DNA from 2 places in the Paenibacillus sp. 01L418 genome. Region 1 is predicted to be linked to the other one. Evidence: predicted binding sites of a transcription regulator. Region 1 holds the regulator's gene; the other holds the start of a gene.

Region 1 (4,256 bases):
CTGTTCCAAGCGATACCTTAACACCTGCGCGAATCAAATCAGGAACACGTGCAATGCCGCTAGCAAGCTTAAGATTGCTTACAGGATTATGTGAAACCGCAACTCCTTTAGCAGCAAGCAGCTCGATCTCAGCATCATTCAGATGTACGGCATGCGCAACAAGTGCAGGACGTGAGAAAAAGCCTAATCGATCCAAATGTTCGACCGGACGAAGTCCATAATCACGCACGTTTTGCTCAACTTCCGCTATCGTTTCCGACATATGCGTGTGCAAAGGCAAATCAAAGTCATGAGCTGCTTGTACAAAACGTTCAATATATGCTGGTGGACATGTATAAGGCGCGTGTGGAGAAATCATCGTGGTTATGCGTCCATCGGCTTTCCCGTTCCAATCACGGGCAAAAGCAATTGCCTCAGCAAGCTTAGCTTCCTGTACATCTGGTGGACATAGTCCGATAACGCCTCTTGTCAAAACACCGCGGATACCGCTTTGCTCAACCATTTGAGCAACTTGATCCATGCGATCATACATATCAACAAAAGCTGTTGTACCTGATTTCAGCATTTCTACGATCGCTAGAGAACTTCCTGCACGTGTATCTTGATCAACATATTTGCCTTCCATTGGCCACATTTTCTGTTCCAGCCAAACCTGCAAATTCTGATCATCGGAATATCCGCGAAGCAAGCTCATCGCCGCATGTCCGTGAGTATTAATAAGTCCTGGCATAAAAGCCAGCTTGCTGCCGTCTATTTTTTGCACCGTTTCAGAAAGCTGTTCAGGAACAGCCGTACCTATATAACTAATCCGATCATCGGATACAACCATATGTCCTCTAAATGATGGATTTTCGTCATCCATCGTTATAAACAAACCATTTTCAATCCAAATCTGACTCATCCTGCGTCTCTCCCTCTTTGGCTAAATAATAGGCTAAGCTAAGCAATTCCCTTGTGAAATCAGCATTATGTATTCGCATTTCATCCGGTACTCGTAGAATAGCAGGGGCAAAATTCAATATTCCTTCTATGCCTGCTTCGACAAATTGATTAGCTACATTTTGTGCTTCAAATGCTGGAACGGTAATGATGCCGATCCGAATATTTTGCTCTGCAACCGTTGCAGCAAGCTCGCTCATCGGCATTACAATCAAATTATTAATGCTCGTTCCAATTTTGCTCGGATGTACATCGAACACGGCGGTAATCTGCATATTATCCTTGGAGTATTTATTGTAATTGCATAAGGCATGACCTAGATTGCCGGCTCCAACCAACGCAACCTTTATCGTCTGATCAACCTTCAAAATTTGACGTATCTTCTCAATTAAATATACAACATCGTAGCCTACGCCCTTCCGTCCAAACTCTCCGAAATAAGCGAGATCTTTACGAATTTGAGCAGGATTTAAATCAAGCTTTGTGCCTAAATCCTGCGAAGAAATGGTCTGAATCTCACGATTAAGCATTTCATTTAGTACTTGCAAATAAACGGGAAGCCTTCTGACGACAGCCTCCGATATTTTCGTTTGCTTCATCGTTTTTCCTCCTCTTCGCTAGACACAGCTTGATTTTCCTGCGGCAATGCTGCATTTTCATCCGTTAACCATTCTCTCATTCGCACGACCATTTGATCCATATGCATCGTTTCGATTTTTGGTCCTGGCAGTGAATATAAGAAGTGTTTACCGTAGTAAGTGTCGATTATTCTAGTATCATATATGATTACGATCCCTTTGTCTTGTGAAGTCCTTACTAGACGCCCAAAGCCTTGTTTAAAGCGAATGACGGCTTGGGGAATCGACAATTTCATAAAAGGATTTTGTTTCTGCCGCTGCAGCATCTCAGCTTTTGCTTCCACTAAGGGATGGTTAGGCGGTTGGAATGGCAAACGAACGATGGCAAGGCAAATCAGAGCTTCTCCGGGTATATCTACACCTTCCCAGAAGCTGCTCGTGCCAAGTAAAACGGACTCTGGCGTTTGACGGAAACGTCTTGTAAGCTTCGTGCGATTGCCGCTGTCTATTCCTTGTCCTAGTACTTGAATTCCTGCAACGCTTAAAAGCTCTTTAAGCGGCTCGTAGACCTGCCTCAGCATGCGATAGGACGTGAACAGCACTAGCATTCTGCCCTTCGTTTCCTTTGCAGCATCAGAAAGCGATTTTACAAGCATATCCAAATAGGTGTCATCTACAGCTGCTCCCTTGAGTACTGGGAAGTTGCGTGGAATGACAACTAATGCCTGCTCCCGGTAATTAAACGGAGAAGGCAATTGAACGGTTTTAAGCCTGCCCTGCTGTTCATATCCAGTTAACCCAAGCTGCTCCTCCGCGTATTGAAAAGATTTTTGCACAGATAACGTTGCAGAGGTTAATACGATACTTTCTTTGACATCAAAAAAATATTTTTGCAGCTGAGCGCTTACATCTACTGGCACACCGTATAGCTGCACAGATCTGTAGCGGTATACGCTGCTTGCTTCAATCCAAAACACAGAGTCCACAAGCTCTAAGGTGATAAACGTTCTAAGCTCATCCTTAAGTCGAGACAAATCACGTACCGCGCCATTTAAATCCGTTATTATCGCTTGAACACCGGAATCGTCAACACGGTCTTTAATATCGGTAACCATTTTATCGACGGTTCGAATGACTCGGTTAAGTTCAGTGTGGATATTTCCTTCAACCGTAACACCGTCCTCCCAGCCTGCTGGAAGCTCGTTTTTCTTAAGGCGGCATACCGACTGACCATTCTCAGTTGGTCCATCCGATGAAGTTGAAGTAAAGCTATAAAACATTTCAAACAGCTTATCCCAGTGCTCCTTAATTTCTTGGAAAATAGGAATAACGGTATCAATCGTCTCTAACCAGGAAGCTTGATGTGCGTCATCCTCATACATAAGCTTCTGGCGAAGCCCAGGCAATAATCCAGAGCGCGCATCTTTATAAAGCCGAAGAACAGCCTGCGTCAAAGAGAAGTAGTTAATTTGCATACCTAGATGCTTGCCTGCAACCTCTTCCACATGATGTGCTTCATCAATAATGAGATGAGTATAGGAAGGCAATAAACGATGATCTGCTTGAACATCCGTAAATAACATTGAATGATTCGTTATCGTAACATCAGCAATGTTTGCTTCATGCTTCGCGCGATGATAAAAACATCTTTTGAACCAAGGACAAGCTCGATTTAGGCATGAATCCGTATCGCTCGCTACCGTAGACCAAAACTCAGCACCCTTGTTGCCGAAGTTAAGCTCTTCCTGATCGCCAGTTTCCGTTTCTCCAAGCCATACGACCATTTGAGCAGCTGTAACCGTATCCTCAATCGGCGATACAAGATCTTTTGTGTTGATTTTACCTTCAAATTTGCGCAAGCATAAATAATTCCCTCTGCCTTTAAAGATCGAAGCTCTAAACTCAAATGGCAGTATTTCCTCAAGCAATGGCAAATCGCGTTGACGAAGCTGCTCCTGCAAATTGATTGTATGCGTACTAACGACAACTTTTTTGCCGTTCTGAATGCCATAATAAAGCGCAGGAATTAAATAACCAAGCGACTTCCCTGTTCCTGTCCCTGCTTCTATAAGTAAATGCTGATTCTGATTTAGAGCGCTGTGCACCTCTTGAAACATGGCTACCTGCGCTTCTCTTTCCTCATAATTCTCAAATTTCTGTTCGAAGCGTTGTCTTACATCAGCTAAATAATTGTCAAATGAAACATCTGTTAATGGCAGCACACTTGTGCCGCCTGAACGCGGAGGCTGTTCATCGCTCCATTCGCGAACCTTCAATGCAAATTGATTAAAATAGTCATATTCATTCGATTCGAATACAGTACTATATTCCATCTGCTGCCCAGTATGCTTAATAAACCAGCTCAAATCGCTGCCGTCATCTACAAGCGTGGAAAGCCGCTGCAAAGTAAGCAGCGGCAATTTGCGAAGCTTTTTTACCGTTTCAATTAGCAATAGCGCAGTTGCATTTGCATCGCTGTCCGCGCGGTGATGTTGATCATGTGGTATTCCAAAGAGCTCAGAAACAGCTCCAAGCTGATACGTATTAATTGTAGGATATAAAATTCGTAATAATTCAATGGTATCCAGCCTGCGTCCTGCAAAAGGACGCCGACCGCATCGTGCTAATGCTTGGTTTAAAAAACCGGCGTCAAAGCCAACGTTATGAGCGACCAAAACGGCATCATCCAATAACGGAACCAGCCCTGCAATAACCTCTTTGAGAGTTGGGGCATCCGCA
Region 2 (5,788 bases), on a different contig from region 1:
ACAGATGATTTCATCATCTGCCATGGCTTCAAGCCTGTTATTACCCGAGGACTGACCTAGCAGGTCAGACGATATACCGAGCAACAGCTCCTTCTCGCGTCCTGCGACAGATTCTCTCTTCTTAATAGAAGCAAACAATTCCGCGCCATCCGATATGTCACCGAAGAGTACTGTTCCGATCAGCATTCCGTCTTGAATGATAATTTTCTTATACGTACCTGCCAAATCGTCTTGAATTTTTAGCGCGCGTGTACCAGGAGCATCACTGAAACGTCCTGCTGAGAACACATCAACGCCTGATACCTTGAGCTTGGTGGATGTGACTGATCCCGAATAGCCTGTCGTTTCGATGTTTGCCAAATGCTTGGCTATTACAGCCCCTTGCTCGTAAAGCGGAGCTACCAAGCCATAGGTAATGCCGCGATGCTCTGCGCATTCCCCAACAGCGTAAATACCAGGAATATTGGTTTGCATAAAATCATTGACTATGATGCCGCGATTAACATCAATCCCGCTGGCTCTAGCCAGCTCGATGTTTGGCCTGATGCCTACTGCCATAACCACCAAATCTCCATCAACCTCTGTGCCATCGGTAAAGGTTAGCCCGGAAGCACGTCGTTTACCCTTAATTGAAGCAGTATTTTTCTGCAAAAGAAACTTCATGCCTTGTGCTTCTAGCTCACGTTGCAGCATTTTAGATGCTGCTTCATCCAATTGTCGTTCCATTAAGTAGGGATGAATATGAACGACGTTTACTTCCATTCCTAAATGAAGAAGTCCTCGAGCGGCTTCAAGCCCAAGCAATCCGCCGCCGATCACGACTGCTTTCCTATAATTTTTGGATGCATCGATCATCATTTCACAATCATTAATGTCGCGGAATGCGATAACACCTTCCTTGTCAGCACCAGGTAGCGGTAGCATAAACGGATTGGAGCCAGTTGCGATAATGAGCTCATCGTAATCCACTTCTATGCCTAAATGAGAGGTAATCTTTTTGCGCTCTGAATCAATGTTTGTAACCTTGTGCCCCGTATGCAGCGTAATGTTATTTTCTTTGTACCATTCCCAGCCATTAATAATGATTTCCTTCATATCTGCTCCTCCTGCTAGGACCGAGGATAACATGATGCGGTTGTAGTTGGGATGAGGCTCGGAACCGAAAATCGTAATGTCGTAATTCTCTGGGGAAAGCTTGAGAAGATGCTCAATTGTTCTAACCCCCGCCATGCCGTTGCCGATAAGTACTAATTTTTTTTTGGAAGAAACCATAGTCTTCCTCTCCTCTCAGTCGCTGTATGAGTGAAAATAACAAAAGCCTGCCTCACATTCATGGAAGAACATGCGTCTCCCTAGAATACGAAAGCAGGCTTCTTTGCCGCTTCAGACGAATACACCATTGTATTCGAGAATGTTTGGTTACTGATAGCGTAAATATACAATGACACAGCATTATATGTCAATATATATAACATACACTTCTTAAATTTCTGGTTATCGACAAAAAAGAGGTTTTCGTGTTATATATAGTAACAATGATATTGATTTGTGTTGATACCTTTAAGTCGAATAGGAGGGAGCGCTTCTATATGCGTTCTTTGTTAGTAGTAGAACGTCCACTAGCAGCGGGAGTAGAAGCAGTTTCTCGAAAGGAACAAATTCCCAAAGATCAGACGCCGAAATATAGGCTTACAGACTACGGTTACCATGTCATAAGCACAAATGACGCAAAAAAGGCAATTCAACAATTAAGCAGCGCAGAAGCAATTATTTTGCACTTGCCATTAAATGAGACCAAAGCTTGGAGTGAGGTTCTTCTAAAGCAGAGGGCATTACCCTTACTCTGGTGGTGCAGCACCCCAATAGCTTCTTTATCTACAGCCTTCTGCGAAGATGATGTATCGATTGATGGTCTCCTGACAGCTACGATGAGCGAGCAAGAGCTGCACTGGGCGCTTCATTTCGCTTCTAAACAATGCTTCGAGAGACAGCAATGGCAGAACGAACGTAAACAGCTGGAGAGTAGGCTCGAAGAACGTAAATGGATTGATATGGCAAAGGGGATTTTATGCAAAATCAAAAACATTTCCGAGGCGGAAGCGTACGACGTACTGCGCAAGCAAGCGATGAATGAACGGAAGCGAATGGTCGATGTGGCAACGTCTATTGTTAAGGTTTATCAAATACTACAGGATTCAAAATAAGGGGGGCATGCGATGATTGCAAATCTATTAAAGGAAGTTGCCAGAGGAAAACGGGGTGCCAGAGATCTCAATTATGAGGAAGCGCTCGAAGCCGCAAATTCCATTTTGGAGTTGAAAGCAACCCCGGCGCAAATCGGAGCCTTTTTTATAGCTGAACGAATGAAGATGGAAAGCGTCGAGGAGCTAGAGGCATTCGTGACAGTCTGTCGCAAGCATGCATACCGAAGCCCATTACAACAAGGACTAGATTGTGCAGGGCCTTATGACGGGCGGAAGAAATCGTTCTTTACTACGTTTGCAACAGCATTTCTGCTTGCGGCGGCTGGGCTTCCAGTCACTCTACATGGAACAGCGCCGTTACCTCCGAAATGGGGGATTACGCTGCATGAAATAATCCTTGAATTAGGGATAAATACAGAGTGTATTCCACGTGAGCAGATTTTAAAAGCAGCAAAGGATACGGGTGTTCTTTATGTACCTGCTGAGCAATGGTGCCCACCACTAAAGCAATTGCGTTCGATTCGATTAGAGCTTGGCATGCGAACTGTGCTCAATACTGCTGAGAAGCTAATCGATTATACCCATTCGCCTTATTTGGTATTCGGCGTTTATCATAATACAGTGTTAGCAAGAATGACCCAATTGGCCACGAATTTACGATATAGAAAAGCACTCATCGTTCAAGGAGTGGAAGGATCTGAAGATCTGTTCATCGAACGTCCGACTCGTACATTTACCGTAGAAGATGGTGAATCTCGGCTTCAAATTATCGATCCCGGCACGTATGGCTTAGAGACTCCTATCCCTGATACAGATTGGACTCCAGCCGAGCAAATTCATATGACGGAAGCCGTCCTGCAAGGGGAAGGACATATTGCCTTCGTCAATCAGGTGCTTTTAAATGGAGCGGTACGACTGCAGTTCGTAGGCAAGGTAGACTCTATTGAGGAAGGTATTTATACATGTCAACATTTGCTTGACTCATGCGCTCCATGGGAGCTTTATCGCAAATGGCAAGGCGCGATGCTCGGTGGCGCTATTAACATTTTATGAGGATCAGGCAGATTTAGAGAACGCGCCGAGTGCGTAACGATCACCGGATTAAGGCGATGGCGAAGCTGCTTCAAACCCCGATACGGCTGCACATAAAAAGCTCTAGAACGACAAAAAAATACCCTTGGATTAAGCAAACAGCTTAGTTTAAGGGTATTTGGTTTATTTAATTGATTAATTGTATATTAAACGTTAACTTGAGAAGCATCAACGTCTAGACGGGCTTTGCCGCCTTTAGCCATCCATTTATGTTTCCATTTCATTTGCATGACCGTTAACAAAATAAGGGATGCCAGCGTCACAGAGCTGAGGATCAAGAAGCCGGAAGTGTATGAGCCGGTAGATTGATAAAGCTTTCCGAGAATTAGAGGGAGCGCATACCCGCCTAATCCGCCAGCAGCCCCAATAATGCCTGTCATGAGGCCTAGTTCACTGCCGAAGCGCCGCGGTACAAGCTGGAATACAGAGCCATTTCCTGCACCGAGACACATCATTCCGATGAAAAGCAAGGTAATGACGACAGGCAGTGGGGGCATGGCTGCTACTGCTGCAAGCATTAAGCCTGCGCCGCTGTAAAGAATCGTCAACATGCGCGCTCCTCCGATCCGGTCTGAAAGATATCCGCCAACAGGTCTAAAGAAGCTTCCTGCAATGACACAAAAGGTTGTGAAGTCAGCGGCTCTGACTGGGGATAACCCATATTGTGTATTGAAGAAGATGGTCAAATAGTTGGAGAGTCCGACGAATCCGCCAAAGGTTACGCAATAGAAAGCGCAGAACACCCATGCATCGCCTTGTTTTAAAACCTGCGCATATTGTGAAAGCTTTTTAGGCGCAGGACGGTTCGGACTATTTTTGGCAAAGATCGTGAAGATAATAAAGACGATAATGATCGGGATGATAGCAAGTCCAAAAACCATTTCCCAGCTGCCGTAATGTTGCGCCAAGCGGTTAGCAAACAAAGTAGAAATTACAGTACCGCTATTTCCTGCCCCGGCGATACCCATTGCAAGTCCTTGATGCTCCTTGGAGTACCACTGGCTGGCAAGCGGTAAGGCTGCAGCAAATGAGGCGCCAGCAACACCGAGCAGTAGAGCTACGATATAGAGCTGATCCAAGGAATGTACGAATTGCCAGCCCATTATTAATGGAATAAGAGTAAAGAGCATTCCYAACTGAGCCGTTCGTTTGGGCCCGATATAATCGGTCATGAAACCTAACACTAATCTTAAAATTGAACCTCCTAATATAGGAAGAGCTACGAGGTTTGCTTTTTGAACAGGATCCATCGGATAATCGGCCGCAATAATAACGCTGAGAGGACCAATAAGCACCCAAATCATAAAACTCATGTCAAAATACAAAAAAGCACTGAATAAGGTAGGTTTGTGCCCGCTATGCCAAAATCCTTTTCTCTCCATTCCAATCTCTCCCTTTTCTATTGTAATCAACTAAAAAAGCCGCAATCCGTCCTTATTAAGGAACGGATTGCGGCTTCATTGCCATAGGGGGCACGTCATTGTGCGACCACTTTTATGCATTGGATCACAAACTTTGTAACCCCAACTCGAATTATAGGGCGGTGTAATATTTATGTCAATATATATTACATAAAATATTTTTCGGAAAAATTGATTAAGATTGTGTTATATATATTGACATGTAAATTAACATGAACTAATCTATACATTATAGAACGAGTACAGCACAATGGCGTGCTAACTCTTGCGGCAATGATGCCTTTTCCCAGATGCGGGAAAGGGCTTTTTCTGATCATTTTTGTACCAATCATTCGCTGGAGGGATAACATGTCGGTCCTAAATCCAATTCAACCGCTTACGGCATCCGTATCAAACGCTTTAATGAAATTGACAAGGGAAATGAAGGAGCCGATTTGTGAGACGGTATCGTTAGATGATTGTCTATCCAGAGTACTTGCTCATGATTTTGAAAGCCCATTCTCCTTGCCACCTTTTCGCCGAGCCGCAATGGATGGATACGCCATTTACGCCGCATCATCGGGAGGTGCAAGCAAGGAAATGCCTGTGTTATTACAGGTTAAAGGAGAAATTCGGTCAGGCCAATCAGAGCGTATGTACGATATGGAGCCAAAAATGATGACTGCGGTTCGTATTTTCACTGGTGCTCCCGTGCCTGCTGGCTATGATACGATTGTAGTGCAGGAAGCAGCACGCGAACGTATGGACCTACGGGGATTATCCATTCAAATTGATCGTGCTTACGTAAAAGGACAACACATTGCCGAAAAGGGCGAGGATATCCGAAATGGTATGAAGGTGCTATACCGCGGAACGGCTATCAAATCGAAAGAAATCGCCATTTTAGCTTCTTTTGGGCAAACGGAAGTACAGGTATATAAAAAACCTCTCGTCACAATTATTCCGGTTGGCGATGAATTGCTCATGCCAGGCGAGAGCTTGCAATCCGGCAAAATTTTTGACGCGAACAGCTTCATGGTAAGCGCTCGGCTTAGGGATCTTGGAGCCTCAGTCATTCGTCATAGGTCCGTA

What was found. The regulator Rex, encoded in region 1, represses fermentation and respiration genes when NADH is low (regulators of the CRP and FNR family bind a similar motif). The targets are predictions, from matches to a motif close to TTGTGAAATATTTCACAA.
Region 2: AC1DSE_RS22600 (nitrate/nitrite transporter) is a predicted target of Rex. The motif match lies at 4,791-4,808, and genes of this name have one in related genera.

The regions. Positions count from the first base shown of each region.
Region 1 covers NZ_JBFTSN010000244.1:2,592-6,847, reverse strand. Annotated here, with positions in the region: gene AC1DSE_RS23165 (amidohydrolase) at 1-901, opposite strand, end outside; gene AC1DSE_RS23160 (redox-sensing transcriptional repressor Rex) at 882-1,538, opposite strand; gene dinG (ATP-dependent DNA helicase DinG) at 1,535-4,256, opposite strand, start outside.
Region 2 covers NZ_JBFTSN010000234.1:3,826-9,613, reverse strand. Annotated here, with positions in the region: partial or broken gene nirB (nitrite reductase large subunit NirB) at 1-1,272, opposite strand, end outside; gene AC1DSE_RS22610 (ANTAR domain-containing response regulator) at 1,590-2,204, shown strand; gene AC1DSE_RS22605 (anthranilate phosphoribosyltransferase) at 2,217-3,257, shown strand; gene AC1DSE_RS22600 (nitrate/nitrite transporter) at 3,443-4,678, opposite strand; gene AC1DSE_RS22595 (molybdopterin molybdotransferase MoeA) at 5,066-5,788, shown strand, end outside.